Regions from separate parts of the Tumebacillus lipolyticus genome, predicted to be linked through region 1. Evidence: riboswitches for the same ligand, from Rfam matches in the RefSeq annotation. Region 1 holds a riboswitch; each other region holds the start of a gene.

Region 1 (9,551 bases):
CTAAATGTCATTTCTCCACTCTTGGATTTCCATTGCTCGATGTTGACATATATACTCCCGCTTCTTGCGCAGTAGCTTTGCGAAAAGTGACTCGTTTCTTGGACATAAGAAAAACCTCCCGTGCTTAGGTTTATCACAACGAACCAGCATTTTCGTCAAATCAAACGAAACAATTCCCCGTTCGGTTCTCTGTAGCAGTAACTCTCGAAAGGATACACATTCCCCTACGCTTGCTTCTGCAACTCACTTTCATCATACTCCGCGACCTAGCTATCCTTACTTCCAAAGATGCGGATCACCTTCACTTTGAGCGAGTCGGTCAGTACGGAGATCAGGTCGTCCTGTTAAAGGTCAAGTCTATGGATATCACAAGCTAACGATTGCCTACAGCATGAAAATGACCTTATGATCAACAAAAAGAATGTCTATCGACTCTACAATGAACTTGACTTGCTACGACTACAACGCCAAATCAAGTTCAAACATCCACGAAAGTTTGCGGTCTAACGAGAGGGTCTCAAACCAGCTTTGGGAGACAGACATCAAGTACGGCAATGTCGAAGGAACAGAACGATTCTTCTTTTTACTCTCAATTCTTGACGTGTACAATCGCGAGACAATCAATTATCACTTCGGGATCTATCGAATTGTTAAACGAATATTATATTTTGTATTTTTCGAAAATTTCAGTACGCATATACTTGAGTCAAATCGAACCAAGGAGTGAATCATGATGAGTCTCGTGGAAAAAATTCGCAAACATCCCGACGACCTGTTTGTCGGATGCCATGCAGGAGCCGAACAATCGCAATCCCTCCATCAAGCCTTTTGACAAAAACATGACCATAGTAGGTCGAGCATTCCCTGTCAAGTTGCCTGTTGGAGACAATTTGCATTCCTAAAAGAGATCCGGGAAACCCAACCAGGCAATGTCCTCGTGGTCGATGTCAAAGGTGACGCATACAGAGCGATTACAGGTAACTTTATCCTCAGTATGGCGCAAACGCTTGGAATCGCAGGTCTCGTCCTCGATGGCTTCATTCGCGATGTTCGAGGATGCAAGGTGCTGAATTTCCCCATTTTTTGCAAGGGTGCAACAGTAGCTGCTTCCGGCAAGGCAGGGATGGATGAAGTCAACGTTCCGATCTCCTGCGGAGGTGTTTCGGTTTGACCAGGGGATATTATCGTAGGCAATGCGGATGGCGTCGTTGTCATACCACAGGCGATCGAGAACGAAGTCTTGGAAAAAGCGCTGAAGCGTCTCACGTTTGATGAGCAACGAGCTGCTCAAGTTCCCGATAGCCTCGAGGAGATCCTACGCTACATCGACAACATGCTGTCCAAAAATTGGGCATATGTATATTTTCCAATAAAAAATGACTCGCACCCCTCCGCTGTATTCCTTGCCGTAGTTTCTAGGAGCAGATTCAGGCACCTATGTAACCCCCCCTTTAAGTAGGATAGGAGGATACTTGCATTACTTACCCAACCACCATACAAGATAATACATTGATATTTCAATTAAACTATATTATTATCATATTAGTAATACAATAATTGAAAAGGGAGTGTTTCGATTTGAAAAAGAAAATGCTCATGGGTCTGTTTGCGATTACTTCTGCGCTTGTCCTTACGTCGCCCGCCAATGCGGCTGGTACCGTGAATACCACTGCGCCTGAGTTGTCAGCTGGTGTAAGCGTTCAGGCTGCTCAAATTACTCCTCTCGCTGTCCAAAAATGGGTGAGAGTCGTTCGCTATTATGATTTTGGTAAAGCCCCGGAGAAAATTTGGTATACGGACGGGAACTATGAAGGTTGGCTCTACGCCGATATCTCTTCCATTGAAATCGTAGGAGAGAAAACGAAAGTGGCTTACGAAGGCTATATCCATATCTAAGTTTTTAAGCCAACTAGCAAACTAGAATATTTTTTTACAAAAGGGATTCGGAAGCAAACACTTCCGAATCCCTTTTCGATCGGGTCGTAGGTTCTGTACCCTTACGAGCCATCTGGATTTAGTGGCATATTTCGCCGATCGCCACAGCTACGACTAATCTCATCCCCTCGACACAAAAACCCCTCCGATGTTTACCTTCGGAGGGGTTCAACACGCTACCTTCCCCCAACGAACTCGTCGTTCCGTCAAACCGCACTAGCGATTCTCAGACTCATTTCGTCGTGGTGAGCAACACTCTATCGCTTACCAAATCATTCGCCTACGCCTTACTTCCCCAACTCGCTCTCATCATACACCGCAACCCAGCCATCCTTGCTCTCAAAAATGCGAATCGCCTTCACCTTGCGCAACTCCGTCAGGGTGAACCAGTGACGCGTATTCGTCGGCACGGAGATCAGGTCGCCCGGGTACAGGAACACGTCATAGTACGTGTCATCGTTCGGCCCTTTCAGCGTGAAGATCGCCTCGCCATCGACGATGAAACGAACTTCGTCCTCCGTGTGATGATGCTCGTCTTTAAACTTGGTCAGCAGGTCTTCCAAGTTGGGCGTCTGGTCGGACAGCACGACGATGTCGGACGATTTGTACCCTCGCTTCTCCGACAGGGCGTCGATCTCCGGGCGGAACGTGTCGAGGATCGCCGCTTGCAGCTCAGAGGTCACCTGGTAGTCTTCTTTCAGCTCGGTCGGGAGCTTCGAGATGTCCCAATGTTCGTAGACGATCCCTTGCGTGTTCAGGTAGGCAGAGACTTGTTCAACACCTTCGATGCGTTCGTTCGATTCAACAAAGCGGATGGACGGCATGCGATTTCCTCCTCTGTGGTTCAATTCCCTGGTTATCTTTGATTCGCTCTACAGCGCGTTTGCAACGGCGAGCTGTGCTGCATTGCCGGAGCGCAAGAATTGCTGGTACAGGAACTGGTATTGGAACATAAACTCGAAAGCTTGGACGTGGCGCTTCGCTGCCGCCACATCTTCGCCCCAAGCGTAGATGCCATGCTTGCGGATCAGGACGCCCGGCACGCGCGGGTCGAGGCGCTTGCCGATCTCGGCTGCCAGTTTCGGAATATCGGCAAAATTCTCAACGATCGGCACCTCGATCGTCGCGCCCTCTTCCCAGATGTTCAGCCCTTTGATCAGCTCCATGTCGGTGATGGTCACCGAGCCTTGCTCCGCATACACCTCGGAGATCAGGTTGTTGTAGATCGTGTGCACGTGCAACACCGCGCCTGCCCCCGCCCCGATCTTCTTGTACACTTCGGCGTGTACCAGCGTCTCGGCAGACGGCTTGAGCGAAGTCGGTTCGAGCGCCTTGGAGTCCCCGTCGACAAACAGGATGTCGTGGATGGTCAGGCTCTCTTTGTCACGGCCGCTGGCGGTCACGCCAAACATCAAAGGATCTTGATTCAGCTTGACAGACAGGTTGCCGCTGGTCGCTGGGAACCAGCCTTTTTCCGCAAAGTTTCTCGACACGTTCACCAACTGTTCCGCGATGCGGAAACGATCTTCTTGAAAAAATGTTTGGCTCATGACAGAACCTCCTCCTTCAGTTTGTCGATCAAGTCTTGCAAGGCGCTGATGCAATCGTAAAAAGTTGCAAACTCCGCATGCGGCAGGTCGAGCTCCTGACATTTCTGCAAGAGCAGCGCGCGGGCCAACACGAAGTCTGCCTGCTTGGCCGCCTGCAGATCGGTGATGGAGTCGCCGATCACCACTTTGAACGTCCGCTCGTCTGGAAACTTGCGCAGCACGGACGGCTTGCACATCCCACAGCCGTTTTCGCACTGCTCATCACAGCTGTGCGGCCAGAGGATCTCGATGTTCTCGCCCGCAAAACTGCTTCCGTTGCAGTAGATCGGGTTCTCGATCTGATAGGGAGCGAGCAGGGGCAGGACGAAAAAGTCGATGCCGCCGCTCGTCACCCAAAAGTCGATGTTCCGCTCTTGGCAAAAGGTGAGGAATTCAGGAAACCCTGGGCGAATCGCCGCAACTTCTGCCGCGTAGCTTGCGATCTCCTCCCGCTTGTCGGAGGAGATGCCGGCGAACAGTTGTCCGACGCCGCTTTGGATCGTAACCTCTTGTCCAAGAATTTGATCCTTTATCGCCTCCCAACCGGGCGCGCCGAACTGCTCCATGATCGTGATGATCATGTCCCGCTCGGTGATCGTGCCGTCAAAATCACAGAAGATCGCGATCGATTTGCTCATGATAGTCTGACTCCTTCGCTTTCAATTTCGCTCTGAATCTATCGAGTGCTCGGGTTGCCCCACAGTGTAAGCGCGGTGCGCAATTCCTCCGATGTCTCTGCCGCCTCGGTCAGCGTTCGCCCGGCTACCACCGCTTCGATCGCCGCCCCAAAAGCGCGTCCACCTGCTGCCGCCCCTTGCGGATGTCCGTGAATGCCGCCGCCGGCGTTGATGATCTGGTCGTTGCCGAGGTCTTCGTACAAGAACGGCACCAACCCCGGGTGGATGCCAGCTGACGGAACGGGAAATGACCGATGCACGCCGCTCTGCTCTTCGCGCAAGGCGGAGGCGATCTTCAGCGTCTCCGCTCGTTCGAGCGCGACCGAACCGTAGGCGGAAGGGTAGAGCACAAAATCTGCTCCTGCCGCCCGCATCAGCTTGCCGAGCAACACCGGAGCTGCAATCCCGTACTGTGCGGAAGGGTACATCGCACCTGCAAGCGCCGGATGCGCCATGATCGGGACTGTGATCGCCCGATCGGCAGCCAATCGATGCAGCACGTCATACCCGTAGGTCAGCACGTTGAGCAGGAGCGCGCTGGCGCCTGCGTCCACCGCCCGCTTCGCCTTGTCAAAAATCTCGGTGACCGGCCCGGTCAGGTTGGCCGCGTAGAGCGTGTGCTTTCCGGTCTGTTCGCTCGCCCGCTCTACCGCTTTCCGACACGCTTCGATCCGCTGTTCAAACGGAGCGTACGTCTCGTCAAAAAAGATCTCATCATCCTTCACCAAGTCGACGCCGCCGAGCGCCTGTTGGTAGAACGCTTCTGCCAGCGCATCGATGTCATAGCCGATCACCGACTTGAAGATGCTCATCAACAGCGGGCGATCCTGCACGCCAAGCTGTTGGCGAATTCCGTCGATCCCATATTTCGGACCGGGAAACTGCTGGCGAAACCGTTCGGGCAGCTGCAGGTCGAGGAGCCTGATCTGACCGTCCATCGACAGCTTGCCGAACACGGAGGTGAGCAGCGCCGGGACATCTGGCGTGAAGTTGATCGTCGGATAGGCGATGGTCAGCAGCGCTGCGCTTTGACCATCCGCCCCTCCCCCGATCTCCTCTGCCGCCACGACATGGCCGAGATGCTTTTGCATCGACTCTTTGCGCGCTTCCGGAAGGTCGGTCCACGAGCCGACCGTCAGGCCGACCGCGATCCCTTGCGCTTTTTTCTGCCAATCTGTGCCTGGCTTGCCGTGAGCCAGATAGGTGACGTGGACGAACTCAGGTGCGTTCACGAGGCACATCCTCCTCTATCGGTGTTTTTCCAATATAAAAAGCCTCTTTCCATGTAAAGAAAGAGGCGCAGAAATTGATCTTCAGCCTCTTATCTTTCAGGATTCTTCCTGTAGGAATTAGCACCGTGTGATCATACGCTGATGAAAACCGGTTGCCGGGCATCGTAGGGCCAGTCCCTCCGCCTGCTCTGGATAAGAGTTGTCATATATGTGTGAAAAGTTCTGTAGACGATATTACAGCTAACGACGGGCGGTGTCAATGACTTTTGCGAAAAATTGATCAGAGGGAAATCCTGCACATCCGATCGACCGCTTCCTGCAATCGCGCCTCATCTGTCAGCAGGCCGACGCGCACATATCCTTCGCCGCTCGGGCCAAACCCGACCCCAGGTGCTACCATCACATGCGCCTGTTCGAGCAGCGTGTTGGCAAAATCGACCGATTTGAACCCTTTGGGCACGGGCACCCAAGTGAAGAAGGAGCCACGCGGGGTCAAGACGTCCCACCCCGCCTCGCGCAACCCGCCGACAAACACGTCGCGGCGGCGCTGGTACGTCGCTGCCAGCTCGCGCACGCACTCCTGCGAAGAGCTGAGCGCGGTGACCGACGCGCGTTGGATGAACGCTGGCAACGAGACGTAGTAATGATCTTGGATCAGGTTGATCAGGCGGATCACCTCTTGGTTGCCCAGCGCAAAGCCCACGCGCCAGCCCGCCATGTTGTACGTTTTGGAGAGGGTGTAAAACTCGACGCCCACCTCTTTTGCGCCTGGCGTTTGCAGGAAGGACACCGGCTTCTCTCCATCAAACCCGATAGCGCCATAGGCGAAATCGGAGGCGACCACGATGTTGTTCTGCTCAGCAAACCGCACCGTGTCCTCGTAAAAGGCGCGCGGCGCAACAGCAGAGGTCGGATTGTTCGGATAGTTGAGGAACATCAACTTCGCTTGGGCCAGCTTGTCCGCCGGAATCTGGCTGTAGTCGGGCAGAAACGAGTTGTCGCGCAGCAGCGGCATCATCACCATCTCAGCGCCGGAGAGCGCCACACCCGACCAGTAGTCTGGATAGCCCGGGTCGGGCACCAAGCAGACATCTCCTCGATTGAGCAAGCATTGGGAGATCTCGACGAGCCCTGTCTTCCCGCCGAAGAGGATCGCCACCTCGGTCGCCGGATCGAGGTCGACATCATGCTCCGCCTTGTACCAGTCGGCGATCGCCTGCTTCAGCTCAAAGAGGCCGGAGAACGGCGGATAGCGATGGGTGATCGGATCGAGCACTTCCTGTCGCAACGACTCCACGATGTGCGCAGGCGTCGGCAGATCTGGATTGCCTTGACCGAGGTTGATCACATCGTGACCTTGGGCGATGGAGGCGTTAACCTTTGCGACCATCGTCGAAAAAAATTGGGTGGGCAGTCCGCGCAGGCGGTCGGCCGATTGTATGTTCATGGGTGAATACCCCTTTCTGAAAAAATAAATCGCTCGCTACATACTATACGACGAGTTGAAATCGAAAGACAAGTCAAAAAATGAGCGAGCAACCTGACAGTTCTGTGCGCTTCGCTCAGATATGCGCGCAAAAAGAGGCTGTTGAACAGGTCAACAGCCTCTTTTCGCCATTAGGAAGGCATCGGCGTGGGGGTAGGTTTCGCATAGCCTTTTTTGTATTTTTCATCGATGTAGGTGCGAATCTCTTTGACCGTTTTGCCCTCTTCTTTCATCTCCGCCGCTTTCAGCGCGATGTTCATGCAGGTGTCGCAACGGGTGCCGTGGTCGTCCCAGACCACCACGCCATCTGGGCGCACATCGCGAACGAAGCACTCCGCGTTGCTCATATGCCCTGCGTGCTCGCCGCATCCGCAGTAGCAGGGGATGTATTGCAGGATGTCCACATTTTCGACAGCCGCTTTATACGAGTCTTTCATTTTGGCGTTTTTGTTCATCAGGAAAGCGGGGAGGCTCGTCTTGTTTGCCGTCGCCTCCTGCAGGTCGCCGATCGTCGTCAGCTTGACAGACTCGCCAACTTTCAGCGTTTTGTACGCTTCTGCTTGTGCACCGGCAGGGTGTCCGGTGCTGCCGCTTCCGCCGTTGTTCGTCGCAGGATGATCATGCCCTGCATGCTCATCGTTCTGCGCGGTCTTCTCCGTTGTACCACAGCCTGTCGCGACCGTGAGGGTCAACAGGCTGGCAACCATGATCTTGGTCAACTTTTTCATCGTCACTGCTTCCTCCTGCTTTGTGGGAATCCTTTATCGAACTCTGATCAATCTCATGCCGTTCAAGATGACGAGCAGCGCCGCTCCTGTATCTGCAAACACGGCCATCCAAAGGTTGGAAAGACCTGCGATGGTCAGCAGTAAGAAAGCGAGCTTGACAAGCAAGGAAAACCAGATGTTTTGTTTGATGATGCGCAGCGCAATGCGGCTGAGCCGAACGGTGAACGGCAATTTCCCGATGTCATCCGACATCAAGACGATGTCTGCTGTCTCCAGCGCAATATCCGTCCCTGCTCCCCCCATCGCGATTCCGATGTCTGACGCTGCTAGCGCGGGTGAGTCGTTGATGCCATCACCGACCATCGCGACAAGTCGATGACGCTGTTTCAGTTCGGAGATGCGCTCCAATTTTTGCTCGGGAAGCTGATCTCCGTGGTATTCGTTGATGCCCACTTCTTGCGCGATCGCTTTGGCGATGCGGGCATGATCCCCCGTCAGCATCACCGCATGTGCGATGCCAGCGCGGCGTAAACTTTTGATCGTCGCTTCGCTCTCCTCGCGGACCGTGTCCGCAACTGCGATCAGCCCGACGACGTTTTGCTCGTCCCCGATCAGCATCACGGTGCGCCCCTGGTCGTGCTGAACCGACAGGATCGTCTTCAGCCTGTCGATCCCCGAGTAGCCGAGCGACTCAAACCATGAGGGCTTGCCGATGCGATAGAGGATGTTGTCGATGCGAGCTTCCGCCCCTTTGCCAGCGTGCGCTTGGAAGTTTTGCACCGGCAGCGCGCGGATGCCTTTTTGTTCTCCGTAGCTTGTGATCGCACGAGCTAGCGGATGTTCGGAGCGCGCTTCGATCGAGGCGGCCACCGTCAGCAGCCGCTCGTCGCCAAAGCTGTCGAGCGGTTCGAGAAAGACGACCACCGGCTTGCCTTTGGTCAGCGTTCCGGTCTTGTCGAACGCGATCGCCCGAATCTGTCCCATCTTCTCAAGGAACGAACCGCCTTTGATCAGCACGCCTCGCTTCGCCGCATTGCCGATGGCTGCGACGATGGAGACCGGCGTGGAGATGACGAGCGCGCATGGGCAGGCGATGACGAGCAGCGCCAGCGCGCGGTAGATCCAGTCGCCATAAGGATCTCCGGTGAACATCGGCGGAAAGATCGCGATCAGCACGGCAAGCAGCACGACGATCGGCGTGTAGTAGGCGGCGAAGCGGTCGACAAACTGTTGCGAAGGCGCTTTTTGGTCTTGCGCCTCTTCCACCAAGTATATCATGCGGTTTAGTGTGGAATCTTCAACTTTTTTGGTCACAATCACTTCCAGCCCGCCCGTCTCGTTGAGCGTTCCGGCAAACACTTCATCGCCTAGCTGCTTCAATACAGGGATCGACTCGCCGGTGACCGGCGCTTGGTTGACGGTGGAAGCGCCCGCTTCCACACGCCCGTCCATCGGAATGCGCTCACCGGGGCGGACGATGATCAGATCCCCGATCTGCAGATCATCGACGGCGATCACCCGCTCCGACCCATCTCGTCTCACCAGCGCCTCTTTCGGGGCAAAGCCGATCAGCGAGCGGATCGAGCGGCGCGTGCGCTCCATCGTGTTCGCTTGCAACCAGTTGCCGACCGAGAAGAGGAAGACGACGGTCGCTCCCTCCGACCATTCGCCGATCGCAGCCGCACCGATCGCGGCGACGGTCATCAGGAAATTCATGTCGAGCGTGAAGGATTTTAACGCGTAAAATCCAGCTCGTGCCGCATAAAAGCCTCCGGAGAGGATGGCGATCAGGTAGAGGACGATCGAGGTCGTCTCATTCCAGCCGCCAAATTCGACGATCAGACCTGCTCCTAGAAACAGGCCGGAGATGGCGGTCAGCACAGTTCGCTTGTATGTTTCCCAAA
Region 2 (9,551 bases), on a different contig from region 1:
CTGTGCTGTCACCTCGTTCGGTTATGGCTGGTCGTACATGCTCGCGCTGCTCTTGCTGACCGAGTTTATCTTTACGATCGGTGAGATGCTGCTGATGCCACAGGCGCAAAAGGCGGTCTCGATCCTCGCGCCGATCGAGTTGCGCGCTCGCTACTTTGCTGTCTACGGGCTGAGTTGGAACTTGACGCGCACGTTCGGGCCATTCCTCGGCGCGTTCGGCTTCTCCTATTTCGGAGGCCAGCACTGGTTTTCGATCATCTCCCTGCTCTTGGTAGCTGCTGCCATCTTCCTGCATCAGCTCGTCTATCGCTCGATCTACCTGCCGCGACAATCTTCGCTTTCCGCTTAAATATTGCTTAGAGAACCCACCGCTGGTGGGTTCTCTTTCATTAAACAGAATATTTAATCTTTATAAAATCCTCTATCCATTCTGTCACTTCTTCTTGTATACTGTCGGAATACAGACTTGGAGGTGACGGGATGAATGTTGTGCAGAAGTTGATCGGCCGCTATGATACGGCGATCTGGATTCGCGTCATCGGAACTATTTTGACTACGTTTGCAGGTTTTATGATTCGTCCTTTTCTTGCGCTCTACCTGTTTGACAAACTAGAGGGGAACTTGCTGCTCACCGCGGTGATCGTCGGCTTGCAGCCGCTGACCAGCATGATCGCCGGCATCTTCTCCGGCAGTTTGGCCGACCGTTACGGTCGCAAGCCGATGATGGTCGCTTCGCTGGTCATTCAGTCGGTCACGATGTTCGGTTATATTTTCGCCGAGTCGCTGCTTGAGTTTTCTGTGCTGACGATTATCAACGGGTTGGGTCAGTCGCTGTTCTGGCCAGCTGCATCCGCGCAGATCACCGACCTGGTGCCGGAGGAGAAGCGCTCCGAAGTGTTCGCTGTGATGCATACCGCCTTGAACGTCGGCGCGGCGCTCGGCCCGCTGATCGGGGTGATGATCTACAAGGTCAACCCGGGCATCGCCTTTGGTCTCTGTGCGATCGCCGAGCTGATCTATATGATCCTGCTGATCTGGAAAGTTCCAGAAACGCTGCCGAAAGAGCTGCGCGAGCGAGCTCGCAAAGCCAGCAAGGGTGAAAAAGGCGGCTTGCCGAAGCTGAAGCTTCGCCACGCGAGCATGCTGATCTGGATCACGATCGCGATGGTGCCCTGTTCGCTCCTTTATTCGCAAGTAGAATCGATATTGCCTCAACATTTGAAAGTCAATTTTGACGATTATTTGGACGCATTTGCCACATTGCTCGCGATCAACGGGACGATGGTCGTCGCCACCCAGATCTTGATCGCAAAGTTCGCAGATCGGTTCCCGATCCGCAACGTGATCTTTGTCGCCTTTCTCTTTCTCGCCGCGACCGCTTTCGGATACGGGTGGGGCACGGCGTTTTGGGTGCTGATCTTAGCAGAGATCTCCTTTACGATCGGCGAGATGTTAAACGGGCCACAGATCCAAAAGGCGGTTTCGATCATCGCACCACCGGAGCTTCGCGGACGCTATTTTGCGATCTTCGGCGCTCATTGGGGGGTGACCGGGACCGTGGCACCGATTATCGGTGCGCTCACCTTTCAAGCGTACGGCGGTGGCGTCTGGTTCTCCGTCGTCGGCGTGCTGCTGATCATCGCAGCGTTCGCCCATTACTTTCTGCTCGGTCGAGCGCTTGGGAAAAAGCCCTCGGTGCAGACTGCCGCACAGACGAGCTGATCATACAAAAAAGTTGAGTCGCTATCGACTCAACTTTTTTTGTGCGTTGCGGTAGATCAGATAGACTAAAGCAAGAAAGATCGCATAGATGGCGACGACGACCAACAGGTTGCGCCAAGAGGTTAACGCCTGATCACCCACCGTCGCAAAAACGATCATCGTCGGCAATTTCCCCAGCGCCGTCGCCGTCAGAAAGATCCAAAGCGGGGTTCGCACCAGCCCCGAATAGATGTTGACCACCGCAGCCGGAATGATCGGAATCAACCGAGCGAACAGAATCGCCAAAAAGGAGTTGCGCTCAAACAGCTTGGTCAGCCGTTCGATTTGTTGATGGCGTTGTAGATAGCCGCTCATCTGCTCTGCAAACAGCCTTCGCGCGAAGAAAAACATGATCAGTGCGGCTGTCGTCGAGGCGCTCCAAACGATCAGCCCGCCGACGACAGGCCCATAGATCGCTCCGGTGACAGCGCCGATCAGCCCATATGGAAACACAGGTACCAAAGCGAACAGAATGGCCAGTCCGAAGACCAGCCAAGGCATGTCCGCCCCTTTGTCCATCGCATCCAGCAGGATATCTTGCTTCCATACGAGCAACAGGATCAGCAGCAAATATCCGCAGAGCGCGATCAGTTTTTTTGCAATCGATCTATTCAAGAAAAGGCCATCTCCTGTCACCATCGACAAGCACCTTGCGACCGACAGCGGGAAGCGCTGCTACTTCATTCCGCTCACTTCGATGCTGCCGCGATGCGTTTCCACATCGATCAGATGCTTACCCTCGCCATTTTTTATCGAAAAGTTGTTGACGATTCCTCTCGATTGAATCTGCAGCAGATCGCCGGTCACCTTCCCTGCCGATGTCTTCAATCGAAATGTCGCATCGACGTTCTGAGGCAGCAACAGTTCGATGCTTCCGTTATGCGTCATCACACGCCAGTCGCCAGCGACGTCACACTTATTTTTCACGCGAACGGAGCCGTTGTGCGTATGCAGGATGGCGTTCTGCTGACAATTTTCAACCACGATCTTGCCATTGTGCGTCTCCGCCTTCAGGTTGCCCGTCACATTTTCCACCCGCAAGGAGCCGTTGCGGGAGAGCAGGTGCAACCGCCCATCCACATGTCTAGCATCCACGCTTCCATGGCGAGTGTCCAATTCTACATGTGCGACCACCGTCTCCAGCTCAATGCTTCCGTTTGCCGTCTCCGCCGTCAAACGATCCGCTTTGATCCCCTTCAGCTGCAAGGAACCATGATGCGAGCGCACTTTGACCGACCCGTTCTCGCTTTTCACATGCGAGATATCGACCGACCCGTTATGCGTATGGGCATCGAGCGCACCGACAATATCCTGCGCCTCGATCGAACCGTTATGGCTGATCAGCTCAACCTTGCAGACGCTTCTCGGCAAGATCAGATCAACGCTCACGCTGATCGACGATCCGGAAAACAGCTGTGTGCATTCAAGCTGTTCAAAGAGTATCGTATCGCCTCGCTGCTCCAATGTCCAGAAGCGTTCCACATCTGACATGTCGCGAATATCCTCTGCCAGTTCTCCTTTGACGACCACGCGGACGAGAGCTCGTACCGTCTCCTGTTCCGCTTGCTTGATCCGAATGCGCCCGTTGTGGACTTTTACGCGCGCCTTGTGCGCATCCCCTTCGAGTGAACGGGTGACCTCTTGCGAACCTTCAAATTTTGCTCTGGAGCCGAGCAGGAAACTAAACATTGGTAAAATCCCCCTCATCTGTGGCTTGTTGACTAGATCGTACCATAATCTCGTAACAAAAAGACTCGGTCTATAGACCGAGTCTTCATCCACCTGCAGAAGTTTTCTGTCCGCTTAGAATGCGGGAACGATAGCGCCTTTATAGTTTTGCTCGATAAACTTTTTCAGATCGTCAGAGTTGAGCGCCTTGACCAATTTTTGCAGCGCCTCTTTGTCCTTATCTGCGGTGCGAACGGCGAGTACGTTCGCATACGGAGAGTCTTTGTCTTCGAGGAACAGCGCGTCTTTCGTCGGTACCAGCTTCGCCTCCAGCGCATAGTTGGTGTTGATCACCGCAAGGTCAACCTCTGGCAGCACGCGCGGCAGCATCGCAGCTTCCAACTCTTTAAATTGGTACTCTTGCTTGTTTTCCACGATATCTTTGATCGTGCCAGCGATGCCGACGCCCTCTTTCAGCTTGATCAAACCGTTTTTCTCAAGCAATGCCAAGACGCGGCCAACTTGCGTCACATCGTTCGGGATGGCGATCTGTGCGCCTTTCGGAAGCTCTTCCACTTTTTTATATTTCTGCGAGTAGGCGCCCATCGGCTCGATGTGCACGCTGGCAATATGAGTCAGATCCAGATTGTGCTTTTTCGCGAAATCCTCTAGGTAGGGGATGTGCTGGAAAAAGTTCGCATCCAGCTGGCCTTCGCCAAGCTGCAGGTTGGGCTGCACATAGTCGGTGAACGGAACGATCTCCAGCTTGACGCCTTCCTGTTCCAGCTTCGGTGCAACTTGCTTGAGAATTTCTTCGTGCGGCACAGGTGACGCGCCCACTTTTAAGGTGACCACTTTCGAACCATCTTTCGCACCAGATGTGCCATCTTCTTTCGCGTTGTCTGTGCCGCATCCGATCAGAGAGGCGGTGAGCAGGAGGGTCATCGCGCCGAGCAACAATTTTTTCATGATTGAATCATCCTTTCTGGATTGGGTTTTATTTTCGTCTGAAGTAGGCGACAAGCTTGTCACCGAACAGCTGAAACACTTGAACTAACAGGATCATGATGATCGTGGCGACGATCGTCACATCGTTTTGGAAGCGCTGATAGCCGTAGCGAAGCGCGAGGTCGCCGAGACCTCCACCGCCGATCGCGCCTGACATCGCCGAGTAGCCGACCAGCGTGACCAAGGTGATCGTCAGGCCTGCGAGAATGCCCGGTCGAGCTTCCGGGATCAACACCCGGGTGATGATCTGCAAGGTCGAAGCGCCCATCGACTGGGCCATCTCGATCACACCCCGATCCACTTCACGCAGAGAAGTTTCGACAAGCCGCGCGAAAAAGGGGGCGGTGCCGATCACCAGCGGCGGAATCGCAGCTGACACGCCGATCGATGTGCCGACCAGCAGTTTGGTAAACGGAATGATCAAGATCAGCAAGATGATAAAGGGTATCGAACGAAAAACGTTGATCACCGTAGACAGCACTTGATAGGCAAATCGATTGTGCAGGAGCTGGCCTGGGGCGGTCAGGTAGACCAAGACTCCGAGCGGGAGACCGATCAGCGCGGTAAACAGCGTGGCGATCCCGACCATGTACAGCGTTTCGAGCAGCGTTTTCCAGATCTCCGGCCATACCACATTGGGGAACAGCTCGATCAATAGCGCCTCCATCACCCGATCACCTCCACGTCGAGCCCTCGCGCCTGCATCGTCGCTACAGCTCGGTCAACATCCGCCCTGATGCCGCTCAGCTCCAGCTCCAGCTGTCCGTACGGGGTATCTTTCATTCGCGAGATCGTGCCATGCAGGATGTTAAATGCGACCGACTCTCGCTGTAACACCTCAAACATGATCGGCTGGAAGGTCACTTCGCCCAGAAACGTCACCCGCACGATACATCGCGTCTCCTTTCCGGTCGCTTGCGAAGAGAAATTTTGGCGGAGCAGCCCATCCGACCATTCAAAGCGGCTGACCTGCGCGACAAACTCTTGGGTAATTTCCTGTTGCGGCCGCAGAAACACTTCTGCCACCTTGCCCGCTTCGACGATCTCCCCATTGTCGATGACAGCCACCCGATCACAGATCTCCTGGATGACCTGCATTTCGTGTGTGATCAAGATGATGGTGATGCCCGTCTTCCGGTTGATGTCTGCCAGCAGGCGCAAGATCGACTGCGTCGTCATCGGATCGAGCGCTGATGTCGCTTCATCGCAGAGCAAAACTTTTGGATCGTTCGCCAGCGCTCTGGCAATCCCGACGCGCTGCTTCTGCCCGCCTGAAAGCTGGCTCGGATACTTTTTCGCATGTTCGGAAAGTCCGACCAGTTTCAGCAGTTCATTCACTCTGCTGTCCACTTCCGCTTTTGACTTTTTGGCGAGTCGAAGGGGAAACGCTACGTTTTCAAAGATCGTGCTCGAAGAGATCAGATTAAAATGTTGGAAGATCATGCCGATGTCTTGGCGCGCCTTTTGCAGCTCGCGTTTGCTCAGCGTGGTCAGATCGACTCCGTCGATGATCACAGAGCCTTGCGTGGGGCGTTCAAGCAGGTTGATACAGCGGATCAAAGTGGATTTGCCCGCACCGCTGTGGCCGATCACTCCAAATATTTCACCCTGTTCGATCGTGATATCGATTCGTTTGAGAGCGGTGACCGCTTTCTTGTTTACAACGTAGTCCTTGCGAAGATTTTGCAACTTGATCATGGTCTCGCTCTCCTCCTGTCTTCGTAGAATTCTTACCATTTTCATAAAAAACGTCATAAAAAACGTCATAAAAAAATGCCCTTCCGCAAACGAAGGACACAAGGCGATCAACTCTTGCATCTTTCATCTGCCGAAACAACGTTTCGCAGGAATTGGCACCATTTCAGCTCGTTGCCACACGAACTGACGGTTGCCGGGTTTCACAGGGCCAGACCCTCCACCTCTCTTGATGAAAGCACGAAAGTATTAAGTTATCAGATCGGGATTCTTGGTTTAGTGCTGGACTATGAATTGGAGTATAGCACGTTGTTTCTTCTGGTGTCAACAACCCTATGAGAAAAAGTATTGCACATTTGGTAGTTTCCTTTGCCTGCACCAATCTTTGCTTCGTGTAGAGCGGAGATCGATCGGTGACAATAGAATCGCGGGTTGATCACATCTCCGCCAATCTGACGTGCTGAGGAGGCTGACACATTGAAAAAGTTTACTGCCCTCGCAGGTGTACTTTTGCTCTCGTCATCCCTGCTCGCTGCTTGTACGCCAAATGCTGCTCCGAACGTGAAAGATCGAGTCGGCAGCTATAGTACGGACCGTGGTGGCCGTATTATGGACAACAACAGAATCGGCGTTCGCAACACCCCATATGACCAAGACCGCCTGGGGGTCAGAGACAACATCGGGCCGGATCGAGGCCCGAACGTGTTGACCAATGATGCTCGCACTCGACAGGATGCTGCCTTCCGCAATATGCGCACCGACCAGTCGTTGAAAGCGCGGGTGGAATCGATCCCTGGCATCCGCACTGCTCACGTGCTGGTTGCGGGCAACGTTGCCTATGTCGGTATCAACCAAGGCACCGCTTTGCGCGGTGACGGCAACCGCGCCGGCACGCTCACCCGTGACATGCCGCCGATGGCAGCTCGCGATCAAACGATGCACGACGTGAACCGCAACATCCGCGGCGGCACTGTGACACCGTACGGCGATGGGCGCAACATCGGATTGAGCGGCTTGACGCCCCAAACGCCTACCACTCCGAGCAACTATGGGACAAACATCATGGGAGCGACTGATGGGACGCGGAATCTGAATCGGGCAGGCACGTACACCGCACCGGCTCAGTCTGATGTTTCCAACGATGTGAAACAGCGTGTCGTCGCCGCTGTCAAGCAGGCGAACCCGTCGATCACGACCGTCTACGTGTCGGCAAACCCAGGGCTGTATAACCGGATGGACGCGTTTGTTCGCGATACAGTCTCAGGTCATCCGATCCGTGGACTTGGCGATCTTGGCGATATGTTGCGTCGTATGTTCCCCACCACCGGAGGAACTGGAGTCGGCACCGCTGGCACTCCGGGCACTCCTGGTCCAACGACAGGCGGCACCGCACCTGGTGTCACCAACGTGACGCGCTAGCAAGCATGATCAGAGTGATGAACCTCGTCTGCGGACGAGGTTTTTCTTTGCCTTTGCCGTTTTTCATTTCCGCTGCCTTTGCTCAGAAAAACCTCTGCTCGACGAGCAGAGGTTAAAGGGTTTGATCGATATCGGGAAAGCTACAAGGCTACATCAGATCACGGCGTTCCAGCTGAAAGTCGCCGACATGCTCATCTTGATAGTTCATCGTAAAGGAGATGCATTCCGCATCTGTCTCCGAAAACTCTCGCGCCAAGCATCGCGCAACATCTGTCGTCTCATCCTCATCCATATCGCTCCACAGGTCGACTCTCCCCGACACATTGCTGCCGATCTCGTCAACTGAGACGAGTCCATACGTGCGATGCTCTTCATCGTGCAGCTGATATTTTGTGTGCTCGCCATCTTGAAAGACGACAGACAGGTGAAAAGGCTCCTCATCAGCAAGCGCACCATCGATGATGTATCCCTGATCATCATCGTAGAGCAAGTCAGCTTCTTCGGCTGCTGTGATCTGGAAGTCTTCTTCGAAGCCTTCCGCTTCGTAAATGTCTTCCTCGTCTAACAACAGATCTGCATTTTCCTCATCTGCGATGTCGATCGGCTCCATCTCCACGATCGATGAAATATCCCCATACATCATCACGACTGAGCTATCTTGGACATTCAGTGCGGAGCCGAGATGATGGATGTAGGTGCGCACTTCGTCGGTGACGTGCTCCAGCTGCTCCTCATCCACACGGCGGGTGTCGATCTGAATCGTGCCAGTCATGCTGTCACCTTCCCTGTAGATGAGATACAGGTCTCCTGCCCACTCACCGTTGAAATAGATGCTCGTTGTCTCGCCACCGATTGTGCGCAGTTCTGGCTTCATCACAACGTCCATTTGATCTCCTCCCTTTTGACAAAGAGTCGTAACTAGTATGTGATCACGGAGATCAAACTACGTTGGTAATGATAGCAATCTCGCCTCGCTCGGTGGCGTCCTAGTGGATGAGCCGTAGAAAATAAAAAAACTCGATTCTAGGAATCGAGTTCAAAAAGACGATTGGAGCGGAAGACGGGATTCGAACCCGCGACCCTCGCCTTGGCAAGGCGATGCTCTACCCCTGAGCCACTTCCGCATACAGGATGTATGCGTCCAACGTTGCGACAGGACGTCGCGCCCTTAGTTGGACTACCTTTTTGCAATACACCGCGTCCAACGTTGCGACACATAATTAAATGGTTGCGGGGACAGGACTCGAACCTGCGACCTTCGGGTTATGAGCCCGACGAGCTGCCAACTGCTCCACCCCGCGACGACAATATGTTGGAGTTCCCGCATTGCGAAACTACTCGCTTCGCTCAATCAGGCCTCACAGATAAAACATTGAAAATGGTGGAGGTTGACGGGATCGAACCGCCGACCCTCTGCTTGTAAGGCAGATGCTCTCCCAGCTGAGCTAAACCTCCGCGTGAATGGCGTGCCCTGAGAGATTCGAACTCCCGGCCTTTTGATTCGTAGTCAAACGCTCTATCCAGCTGAGCTAAGGGCACGTATTGAATTAAAGTGGTGAGCCATGAAGGACTCGAACCTTCGACCCACTGATTAAAAGTCAGTTGCTCTACCAACTGAGCTAATGGCTCATGAAAACTGGCTGGGGAGGAAGGGATCGAACCTTCGCATGACGGAGTCAAAGTCCGTTGCCTTACCGCTTGGCGACTCCCCAATCTTGGGGCGACCGATGGGAATCGAACCCACGAGTGCCAGAGCCACAATCTGGTGCGTTAACCACTTCGCCACGGCCGCCATGATGGTGGAGAGAGAAGGATTCGAACCTTCGAAGCTTTCGCAACGGATTTACAGTCCGCCCCATTTGGCCACTTTGGTATCTCTCCACAAGTACAATTTTCGATTCACTGTTGCGCCGCTCTGCAAGCGACAGGTCTTATCTTATCATGGTCGTCCACACATCTCAACTTGGCTTCACCTACAAACTGAATCAAAACGATCCATG
Region 3 (9,551 bases), on a different contig from region 1:
CAGGTCGAGCCCGTCCATCGCGTCTTTCGCATAGAGCACAAGCCCGCGGTACTCCGGCATGATGCGGTTGGACGTAAACTTCCGGGTCAGCGCAGCGCCCCCGACGAGCAGGGGGACGTCGATGCCTGCTGCTCGCAGGTCCTGGGCGGTGATCACCATCTGTTGGGCCGACTTGACGAGCAGACCGGAGAGGCCGATCGCATCGGGACGCTCTTCGCGACAAGCTTTGATCAGCTGATCGGGCGGAACTTTGATGCCGAGGTTGACCACTTCAAATCCGTTGTTGGACAGGATGATCTCGACCAGGTTTTTCCCGATGTCGTGCACATCGCCTTTGACGGTGGCGAGCAGAATCTTTCCTTTTCGCGAACCGTCTTGCTTCTCCATAAACGGTTCGAGGAACGCGACGGCCGCTTTCATCACCTCGGCGCTCTGCAGGACTTCGGCGACGATCAGCTCGTTCAGGTTGAACAGCCGACCTACCTCTTCCATCCCCGTCATCAGCGGCCCGTTGATGATGTCGAGCGGCGCATAGGTGGCGAGCGCCGCTTCGAGGTCTGGGATCAGCCCCTCTTTGCTCCCCTCCACCACGTAGTTGGCCAGCCGCTCTTCAAGCGTCATCGTGGAGACGGCGACGGTCGTCGTCACCTTTTTCTCGCGGTAGAACGCGGTGAAGCGGGCCAATTTCTCATCGTCGATCTGGAAGAGCAACTCCTCAGACATCTTGCGCTCTTCTTCCGGGATCGAGGCGTAGCGCTCCAGCTTCTCGGAGTTGACGATCGCATAGTCGAGCCCCGCCTTGGTGCAGTGATAGAGGAACACCGCGTTCAGCACTTCGCGGCCGGCGCCCGGCAAGCCGAAAGAAACGTTGGAGACCCCGAGGATCGTCTGACATTCGGGCAGCGCTTCTTTGATCAGGCGAATGCCCTCGATCGTCTCGGGGGCGGACCCGATGTACTGCTCATCGCCAGTGCCGCAGGGGAAGACCAGCGGGTCGAAGATCAGATCTTGAGGATTCATTCCGTATTTGCCGACCAGCAGATCGTAGGAGCGCTTGGCCACTTCCAGCTTGCGTTCGCGAGTGACCGCCATGCCCTGCTCGTCGATCGTGCCGACGACCACAGCGGCGCCATAGCGCTTGATCAACGGAACGACCTCGGCAAACTTCTCTTCGCCATCCTCTAGGTTGATCGAGTTGAGGATCGCTTTGCCTTGCACATGTTTGAGCGCCAGATCGAAGACGGTCGGATCGGTCGAGTCGATCATCAGCGGCGTCTTGATCTTTTTGGTTACGAAGTTGAGGAACGACTCCATGTCCTGATGCTCGTCTCTGTCCGGGTCCTGCAGACAGACGTCGATCACGTGAGCACCTTTCTTCACCTGGGCGCGGGCAACCTCGGACGCTTCCTCATATTTGCCTTCGACGATCAGGTTGCGAAACTTGCGCGAGCCGAGCACGTTGGTTCGCTCGCCGACGATCAGCGGACGGTTGTCCGGCTCGACAAACACCGTCTCGATGCCGGAGACGGCAGGCGCGTGCGACTGTTGCGCGGTGCGCGGGGTCACGGTGCTCAACTCTTCGTGAAGCGCGCGGATGTGGGCGGGCGTGGTGCCACAACAGCCCCCGGCGATGTTCAGCCAGCCCTTTTCCGCAAAGCCGCGCAGCTTTTTGGCCAACCCTTGCGGCGTCTCATGGTAGTGACCGTCCTCGTCGGGCAGCCCGGCGTTCGGATAGCAGGAGACGGCACACTGGGCGAGCTCCGACAGGGAGCGCAGATGATCGCGCATAAACTCCGGTCCGGTCGCGCAGTTCAGGCCGATCGAGATCGGGCGCAGGTGCTCCAAGGAGATGTAGAACGATTCGATGTTCTGCCCGGCGAGCGTCGTGCCCATCGGCTCGATCGTGCCGGAGATCATCACCGGAAGTTCCTGCCCGAGCTCCTCGAAGGCGCGGCGCACGCCGATGCTGGCCGCCTTGACGTTCAGCGTGTCCTGGATCGTCTCCAAGAGCAGCACGTCTGCGCCCGCCTCCACCAGCGCTCGCGCCTGTTGATAATAGGTCGCGACCAACTCGTCGAACGTGACCCCTCCGGTCACCGACAGCGACTTGGTCGTCGGACCGATCGCGCCGGCCACATAGCGCGGCCATTCTGGTGTCGAGTAGTTGGCGACCGCCGCTCTGGCGAGTCGAACAGCCTCGCGGTTGATCTCGTCCGTCTTGGCGGCGAGATCGTATTCGGCCAGCACGAGCGAGGTAGCGCCGAACGTGTTGGTCTCGATGATGTCGGCGCCCGCTTCTAAGTATGCTTCATGAATTTTCTGAATCACATCGGGACGCGTCAGGACGAGATTCTCGTTGCACCCGTCTAATTCGTCGCCGCCAAAGTCGTCGGGGGTCAAGTTTTCCTGCTGTAGCATCGTTCCCATCGCTCCATCGAGGATGAGGATCTTGCGGGTGAGTTGGGTCTGTATCGGCACTGAGCTCATACTGGTGGTTCCTCCTCTGATTCGGGCATAAAAAAACCTCTTCTCGGCTGCCAAGAAGAGGGTAGTGTACGTTTTCCTACGAGTCCTCTCTTATCTGCCAAAGCGAATTGCTTTGCTGGAATTAGCACCTGATCAAAAAGGTTGCCGAGGCTTCACAGGGCCAGTTCCCTCCGCCTCTCTGGATAAGAGTTCCTTATGTTGTTGGACTGATACTATCACCTTTGAAAGGGATGTGTCAATGGATTGTTTGATGATCGTCCGCATAGAGATGAGTACGAGGAGAGGAGGAAGCGGGATGGCGATGAAGATCAGAGGTGCGAAGAAGCGACTCAACTGGCGCTTGATCCTGTTCTCCCTGCTCGTCCTGTTCGTGTTCTTCATCTTGCAGAGCATCTATTTTGTGGAGCACAACCTGCGTCCCACCTTTATCAAAGTGGCGGAGGAGAACTCGCGGCACATCGCGACAGAGGCGATCAACAACTCGATCGTCGAGCGGATCTCCGAGGAGACGAACTACAGCAAGCTGATCGATTTGAAGACGAATAGCGGCGGCAAGGTGACGGCCGGATACTTTAATATGGTCGAAGCGTCGCGCATTCAAAACGAAGTGACGAAAAGCATTCAGGGCGTCTTGCAGAACCTGCAGGAGAAAAAGATGTACATCCCGGTCGGGCAGGCGGTCGGCTCGCCCTTTCTGTCCCAGTTTGGCCCAGACATCCCGGTGACGATCGAGCCGGTCGGCAACGTCAAGTCGGAGATCGGATGGGAGACGAAGGAGGAGGGGATCAACCAGACGGTGCACATCCTCTATCTTGATATCGATGTCCATACGTCGGTGATCGTCCCGTTTGCGACCACCCCGTCAGAAGTGCGGACGAAAGTGCCGATCGCCTATCTCTTTTTGGTCGGCGATGTGCCGCAGATGGTGTTTAACGCCAAAGGGGAGACGGTCGGTTCCACCACGTCGAGCCAGCAGATGCCGCTGCCGTCGATCACCCTGCCCAAGCTGAAAGATGAGGAGGGGGAAGGAGACAAGGACGCGGAGGCGAGCGGGGAGGGGGAATGACCGCTGTCGTTCTTCGGCGGCAGTGAATGTTGCACCCTGCACAAAAACTGGTAAACTGGTAGCGGAGAGCGCTCGCGATCGGAGACGAAATCACAGCAGACGCACGCAGGAGGAAGAGCGATGAAGCAAAGAGAGATCATCTTAGCAGCCGAGCGGTATGTGCAGGAAGAATTGGGGCAGGATAGCTCAGGTCATGATTACTGGCATATCTATCGAGTGTGGCAGACGGCCAAAAAAATTGGCGAAGCGGAGGGTGCCGACCTTTTGGTCGTCGAGTTGGCGGCGCTCCTGCACGACATCGCCGATGAGAAGCTGAACGAGAGCGAAGCGGTCGGATTGGCCAAGGTGCGGGGATGGCTGGCGCGACAGGGCGCAGACGAAGCGGTGATCGAGCACGTGATGGAGATCATCTCGACGATGTCGTTCAAAGGGGGCGACCGTTCAGGCATGCGCACGCTGGAAGGTGCGGTCGTGCAGGATGCGGATCGTCTCGATGCGCTCGGGGCGGTCGGAATCGCCCGCACGTTCGCCTATTCGGGGGCAAAGGGACAGCTGGCGCACGATCCGCATCTGAAGCCGCGCACCGCCATGACCCGCGAGGAGTACCGCAAGGGCAAGTCGACCGCGATCAACCATTTTTATGAAAAGCTGCTCAAGCTCAAAGAGCTGATGAACACGCCGTATGCCAAGCGGATGGCGGAGGGGCGACATCAGGTGATGGAAGCTTTCTTGGAACAATTTTATGAGGAATGGGAAGGAAAACGGTGAACAATCGCGTTCGGTGCGAATAGAATAGAAAAAGAGATGTAACACAGGTCACATACAATCCTTCCCACGTTTTCTATACTAGGGTAAAATAAAAACAAGGTGCGGCGCATCGAATGAGCGGTATTTCTTCCGCCTATACTAGTTGCGTATGCACAGAATGACAATTGGAAGAACGAAATGGAGGCATTCACGATGGAAGATCTTCGCACACGCGTTCAAGAAGCACTCGACAAGATTCGCCCAGGTCTGCAAGCGGACGGCGGCGATGCTGAACTGGTTGAAGTAGACGGTGAGACTGGCATCGCGCAAATCCGCATGACTGGCGCTTGCGGCGGTTGCCCGATGAGCACGATGACCCTGAAGATGGGCATCGAGCGCACGATCCGCGCATCTGTTCCTGAGATCAGAGAAGTAGTCGCAGTATAATTTCCTTTTTGTACGGAGGTATGAACCCATGGCATCTGAAGCAATCTTGACGATCACCGATGCAAACTTTGAACAGTCGATCAAGGATTCGGAAACTCCGATCCTCGTCGATTTCTGGGCAACTTGGTGTGGCCCGTGCCGCATGCTCGCTCCCGTTCTCGAAGATGTTGCTTCCGAGACGGCTGGCAAGCTGGCGATCGGCAAGCTGAACATCGACGAAAACCAAGTGACCACGCAGAAGTTCGGCGTGATGTCCATCCCGACCATGCTCGTGTTCCAAAAGGGCGAGGTTGTGAAGACGATCGTGGGCTACAAGTCCAAAAACGATCTGCTGAGTGAACTGTCCGGCGTTCTGTAAGCGAGAACTGATGAAGGCACCCCCGAGGCGGTGCCTTCTTTTTGATCGAATTGCATCTGACACGAAAAAGCACCGCTGACAGATCGGGAAGATCTCGGCAGCGGTGCTTTTGACGTCTACAGTTTGGAAAAAGCGCGGTCGGCAGCGACCAGCGTGAAGGCGATGTCCTCCGGCGTATGCGCTGTGGAGACAAACCAAGCTTCATACTTGGAGGGTGCAAGCAGAATTCCCTCGTCGAGCAACAGGTGGAAAAAGCGGGCGAACTTCTCACCGTCTGCCGCTTGCGCATCCTCATAATTTGTCACCGGCTGCTCGGTGAAGTACAGGGCGAACGCGCCGCCGATGCGATTGAGCGTCACCTTGTGCCCATATTTGCGCGCCGATTGCAGCAGACCCTCGGCGAGCAATCGGCCCAGATCGCCCATCCGCTCATAGGTGCCCGGCTTTTGCAGCTCTTCGAGGCAGGCGATCCCTGCGGCGATCGAGGCTGGGTTGCCCGCCATCGTGCCCGCTTGGTAAGCAGGGCCGAGCGGTGCGACCTGCTCCATGATGTCGACGCGGCCGCCGTATGCGCCGATCGGCAAACCGCCGCCGATGATCTTGCCGAGCGCCGTCATGTCGGGTGTCACTCCGAGCAGATTTTGTGCGCCGCCATATTGGAAGCGGAAGGCGGTGATCACCTCATCGTAGACGACCAGCACGCCATGTTTGTGCGCGAGATCGTTGATCCCTTTCAGGAATCCAGACTCGGGTGCGACGATGCCGAAGTTGCCGACGATCGGCTCGACCAAGACGGCAGCCGTCTGATCGCCCCACTTTTCCAGCGCCGCTTCAAAAGCTGACAGGTCGTTGAACGGCACGGTGATCATATCGTCTGCGATCGACTGGGGGATGCCCGCCGAATCGGGGATGCCGAGCGTCGAAGGCCCAGAGCCTGCTGCGACGAGCACGAGGTCAGAATGGCCGTGGTAACAGCCGGCAAACTTCATGATCTTCGTGCGGCCCGTATACGCGCGGGCGACGCGGATGCAGGTCATCACCGCTTCCGTTCCCGAGTTGACGAAGCGAACTTTCTCAAGCGATGGAATCGCCGCTTGGAGCATCGTCGCCAGCTCAATCTCCAGCTTGGTCGGCGTTCCGTACAGAACACCGTTGTGAGCGGCGCAAGAGATCGCTTCTGCCACGTGTTTGTTGCCATGTCCGTGAATCAGCGGACCGTAGGCGGCCAGATAGTCGATGTAGCGGTTGCCGTCCACATCGTACAGGTAGGCGCCTTCGCCGCGCTCCATAAACACAGGCGCACCGCCGCCGACCGCTTTGTAGGAGCGAGAGGGCGAGTTGACGCCGCCGACGATCACCTGTTGCGCTTCTTCATAGTAACGTTCCGATGTGGAACGATCATGTGTAGTCACCTAGAATCTCCACCTTTCTTTTACCATTTCCTATCGTACCAAAAAAATCAGGAGCCGTCATACCTGATTGGCAGGTGGGGGATGCGCTGTTTTGCGTTTTAAAACCTGTCAGGATCAGGTAAGATGGTAGCATGGAACTGAGATGGGGAGGGGCGTTATGCGAATCGAAAAGAGCGAAGCGGAGCGATTGCGCCGTCTGCCAGCCGTTCATCTGTTGCTTTCCCACCCGCTGTGCAAGCAGCTGGCCGACCGGCGTGGGCACAAGCTGGTGTCGAGCGCTTGCGGCGATGTGATCGCCGAGGTGCGGGCCAAGATCCTGCAAGGGGATCAGGCGGTGGAGGCAGACCTCGATCTGTTGGCAGACCGCGTGGCCGAGCGAGTGAATCGGCAGTTCGATCTGAACTACCGGGCGGTGATCAACGCGACGGGCGTCGTGCTGCACACCAACTTGGGGCGGGCTCCGCTCGCCGAGGCTGCGATCGAGGCGATCGAGGCGACTGCCAGAGGATATACCAATCTGGAGCTGGATCTGAGCACGGGGGAGCGCGGGTCCCGCTACCAGCATGTGGAGCGGCTGATCTGTGACCTGACTGGCGCCGAGGCGGCGCTTGTCGTCAACAACAACGCGGCTGCCGTCCTGCTGGTGCTGACCGAGATGGCGAAAGGGAAGAGCGTGATCATCTCTCGCGGGCAGCTGGTGGAGATCGGCGGATCGTTTCGCGTCTCCGAGGTGATGCAGGCGAGCGGTGCCCAGCTGGTCGAGGTCGGCACGACGAACAAGACGCGCGAGAGCGACTATGAGCGAGCGATCGCCGAAGACACGGCGCTGATCATGCGCGTGCACACCAGCAACTTCCGCGTGGTCGGCTTTACCTACCAACCGCAGATGTCCGACTTGGTGGCGCTGGCCCATGCGCACAACATCCCCGTCTATGAGGATCTCGGCAGCGGGTCGCTGTTCGATCTGCAAGCGCACAGCATCGGAGATGAGCCGACGGTGCGAGAGACGGTGCAGGCGGGTGTCGATCTCTGCTCGTTCTCCGGCGATAAGCTGCTCGGTGCGACACAGGCGGGAATTATCGTCGGGAAGCAGGAATATATCCAGCGATTAAAGAAAAACCAACTGACGCGAGCTCTTCGCGTGGACAAGCTGACGCTGGCCGCTCTGGAAGCCACGTTGCGACTATATCTGGACGATGAGCTGGCAAAGCGCGAGAACCCGACGCTGTGGATGCTGCTGCGGACCCCAGACTCGATGGAGCAAGAGGCGGAGCGTCTGTGCGAGGGTCTTCGCACCGTGTTTAGCGATCGGGCAGAGGTGGCGATCGAGCCAGGCCTGTCTCAGGTTGGCGGAGGCTCGTTGCCGACCGAAGAGCTGCCCACCCTGCGGGTGGCGGTGCGAACCGATCAGTTTTCGCTCACCAGATTGGAACAGGAACTTCGTCATGTCCGCTTGCCGGTGATGACGACGATGAGAAAGGAGGCCATGCATTTCGATGTCCGAACAATCTTCCCAAGAGAGATCGAAAGAGTTATCGACAGCGTCCGTGACGCCTTCGCAAGGATCGGGTGATGCGGTGCTGCCCAGCGAGCAAGTGCGATTGACGCTGCTGACCGAAAAGGCCGGCTGAGGCTGCAAAATCGGCCCAGCCGACCTGGCACAAGTTTTGTGCCATCTGCCTAGAAATGAAGTGCCCGATGCGAACCTGATCGTCGGGATCGACACATCGGACGATGCTGGTGTATACAGGCTGAACGACGAGACGGCGCTCGTCCAGACGGTCGACTATTTCACTCCGGTGGTGGACGATCCCTACATGTTCGGTGCGATCGCAGCTGCCAACGCTTTGTCTGACGTATACGCGATGGGCGGTACGCCGCTCACCGCCTTAAATATTGTCGGGTTTCCCATCGCGACGCTCGACAAGAAGATCTTGGCCGAAATCCTGCGCGGCGGTGCGGACAAAGCGCGGGAAGCGGGTGCCATGATCGTCGGCGGTCATTCGATCGATGACCGCGACCCGAAGTACGGCATGGCGGTGACCGGAATCGTGCACCCCGATCGGGTGTGGACGAACGCCGGTGCCAAGCCGGGCGATGTGCTGATCTTGACCAAGCCGATCGGCGTGGGAATCGTCACCACGGCGATCAAGCGAGGCAAAGCGTCTGCAGAGCTGATCGCGCTGGTGGAGCAGACGATGGCCGCCCTGAACAGAGTGCCGGCTGAGACGGCGAAAGAGTTTACCGTGCACGCCTGCACAGATGTCACCGGATTCGGTTTGGCAGGACATGCGCTGGAGATGGCGCGCGGCGCTCAAGTCGGCATCGTGCTGTACGCATCGCAGGTGCCGCTCTTGCCGGGCACGCGCGATCTGGTGGAACAGAAAGTGTTCCCCGGCGGCACGGTTCGCAACATCGACTGGGTGAAAGACGATGCGATCTACGACGAAGGCGTGGATGAGACGACGCAGATCATCCTCTGCGATGCGGTCACCTCCGGGGGACTGTTGCTCGCCATCCCGCCTGACCAGGCGGAGGAGCTGCTCGCCAAGCTGCAGGAGCGCGGCATCCACGCCGCTTCGATCGTCGGCGAAGCGATCGCCGATCATCCCGGAAAGATCTTGGTGCGCCAAGCGAAATAGCAGAAAAGGGACTCCTCTAAGCGAGGGGTCCCTTTCTTTTCCAGCAGAGCAACAGGAGGGGAGCGGCCAGCCAGACGAAGCTCCAACCATTGCCAAAAGCGCTTGTCACAGCGAGGCTGATCAGACAGGCGTTGTACAGGAAATGGCCTGTGATCACCGCGACCAACCCGTATCGCCGATAGAGGAAGAACAGCAGCGGGCCGATGATCAATCCGAGTTCGATGATCCGCAGATACCACGGCCACACGCCATACTGGAGGTGGGCGGTCGACCAGATCAGCGAGCAGAGCAGCGCGACGACAGCTCCCGGCTTGAACAGGCGGCTCAGCCACAGGTCGCCGAGCTTCCGATAGACTAGCTCCTCGTAGACGGCTGCCGTTCCGGCAGCGATG

The links. Region 1 has a riboswitch for S-adenosylmethionine ahead of ACFSOY_RS16960 (2,3-diketo-5-methylthiopentyl-1-phosphate enolase). Riboswitches for the same ligand answer to the same signal wherever they lie in the genome.
Region 2: another riboswitch for S-adenosylmethionine. It lies ahead of ACFSOY_RS05015 (methionine ABC transporter ATP-binding protein); the one in region 1 lies ahead of ACFSOY_RS16960 (2,3-diketo-5-methylthiopentyl-1-phosphate enolase).
Region 3: another riboswitch for S-adenosylmethionine. It lies ahead of metH (methionine synthase); the one in region 1 lies ahead of ACFSOY_RS16960 (2,3-diketo-5-methylthiopentyl-1-phosphate enolase).

Annotation. Positions count from the first base shown of each region.
Region 1 is NZ_JBHUIO010000011.1:139,230-148,780, forward strand. It holds partial or broken gene ACFSOY_RS16935 (RraA family protein) at 789-1,348, shown strand; gene ACFSOY_RS16940 (hypothetical protein) at 1,579-1,896, shown strand; gene ACFSOY_RS16945 (1,2-dihydroxy-3-keto-5-methylthiopentene dioxygenase) at 2,223-2,759, opposite strand; gene mtnB (methylthioribulose 1-phosphate dehydratase) at 2,808-3,485, opposite strand; gene ACFSOY_RS16955 (2-hydroxy-3-keto-5-methylthiopentenyl-1-phosphate phosphatase) at 3,482-4,162, opposite strand; gene ACFSOY_RS16960 (2,3-diketo-5-methylthiopentyl-1-phosphate enolase) at 4,201-5,433, opposite strand; SAM riboswitch class I at 5,520-5,632, opposite strand; gene ACFSOY_RS16965 (pyridoxal phosphate-dependent aminotransferase) at 5,714-6,880, opposite strand; gene ACFSOY_RS16970 (PCYCGC motif-containing (lipo)protein) at 7,051-7,647, opposite strand; gene ACFSOY_RS16975 (heavy metal translocating P-type ATPase) at 7,681-9,551, opposite strand, start outside.
Region 2 is NZ_JBHUIO010000002.1:1,366,905-1,376,455, forward strand. It holds gene ACFSOY_RS04985 (MDR family MFS transporter) at 1-349, shown strand, start outside; gene ACFSOY_RS04990 (MDR family MFS transporter) at 481-1,722, shown strand; gene ACFSOY_RS04995 (TVP38/TMEM64 family protein) at 1,744-2,376, opposite strand; gene ACFSOY_RS05000 (DUF4097 family beta strand repeat-containing protein) at 2,437-3,450, opposite strand; gene ACFSOY_RS05005 (MetQ/NlpA family ABC transporter substrate-binding protein) at 3,565-4,398, opposite strand; gene ACFSOY_RS05010 (methionine ABC transporter permease) at 4,427-5,104, opposite strand; gene ACFSOY_RS05015 (methionine ABC transporter ATP-binding protein) at 5,104-6,135, opposite strand; SAM riboswitch class I at 6,256-6,371, opposite strand; gene ACFSOY_RS05020 (YhcN/YlaJ family sporulation lipoprotein) at 6,610-7,551, shown strand; gene ACFSOY_RS05025 (hypothetical protein) at 7,700-8,437, opposite strand; tRNA gene ACFSOY_RS05030 (tRNA-Gly) at 8,601-8,675, opposite strand; tRNA gene ACFSOY_RS05035 (tRNA-Met) at 8,777-8,852, opposite strand; tRNA gene ACFSOY_RS05040 (tRNA-Val) at 8,931-9,006, opposite strand; tRNA gene ACFSOY_RS05045 (tRNA-Arg) at 9,014-9,090, opposite strand; tRNA gene ACFSOY_RS05050 (tRNA-Lys) at 9,105-9,180, opposite strand; tRNA gene ACFSOY_RS05055 (tRNA-Gln) at 9,189-9,263, opposite strand; tRNA gene ACFSOY_RS05060 (tRNA-His) at 9,268-9,343, opposite strand; tRNA gene ACFSOY_RS05065 (tRNA-Tyr) at 9,349-9,432, opposite strand.
Region 3 is NZ_JBHUIO010000002.1:1,135,495-1,145,045, reverse strand. It holds gene metH (methionine synthase) at 1-2,487, opposite strand, end outside; SAM riboswitch class I at 2,575-2,676, opposite strand; gene yunB (sporulation protein YunB) at 2,783-3,553, shown strand; gene ACFSOY_RS04415 (HD domain-containing protein) at 3,674-4,321, shown strand; gene ACFSOY_RS04410 (NifU family protein) at 4,514-4,747, shown strand; gene trxA (thioredoxin) at 4,776-5,105, shown strand; gene ACFSOY_RS04400 (glutamate-1-semialdehyde 2,1-aminomutase) at 5,222-6,517, opposite strand; gene selA (L-seryl-tRNA(Sec) selenium transferase) at 6,675-8,090, shown strand; gene selD (selenide, water dikinase SelD) at 8,098-9,159, shown strand; gene ACFSOY_RS04385 (CPBP family intramembrane glutamic endopeptidase) at 9,176-9,551, opposite strand, start outside.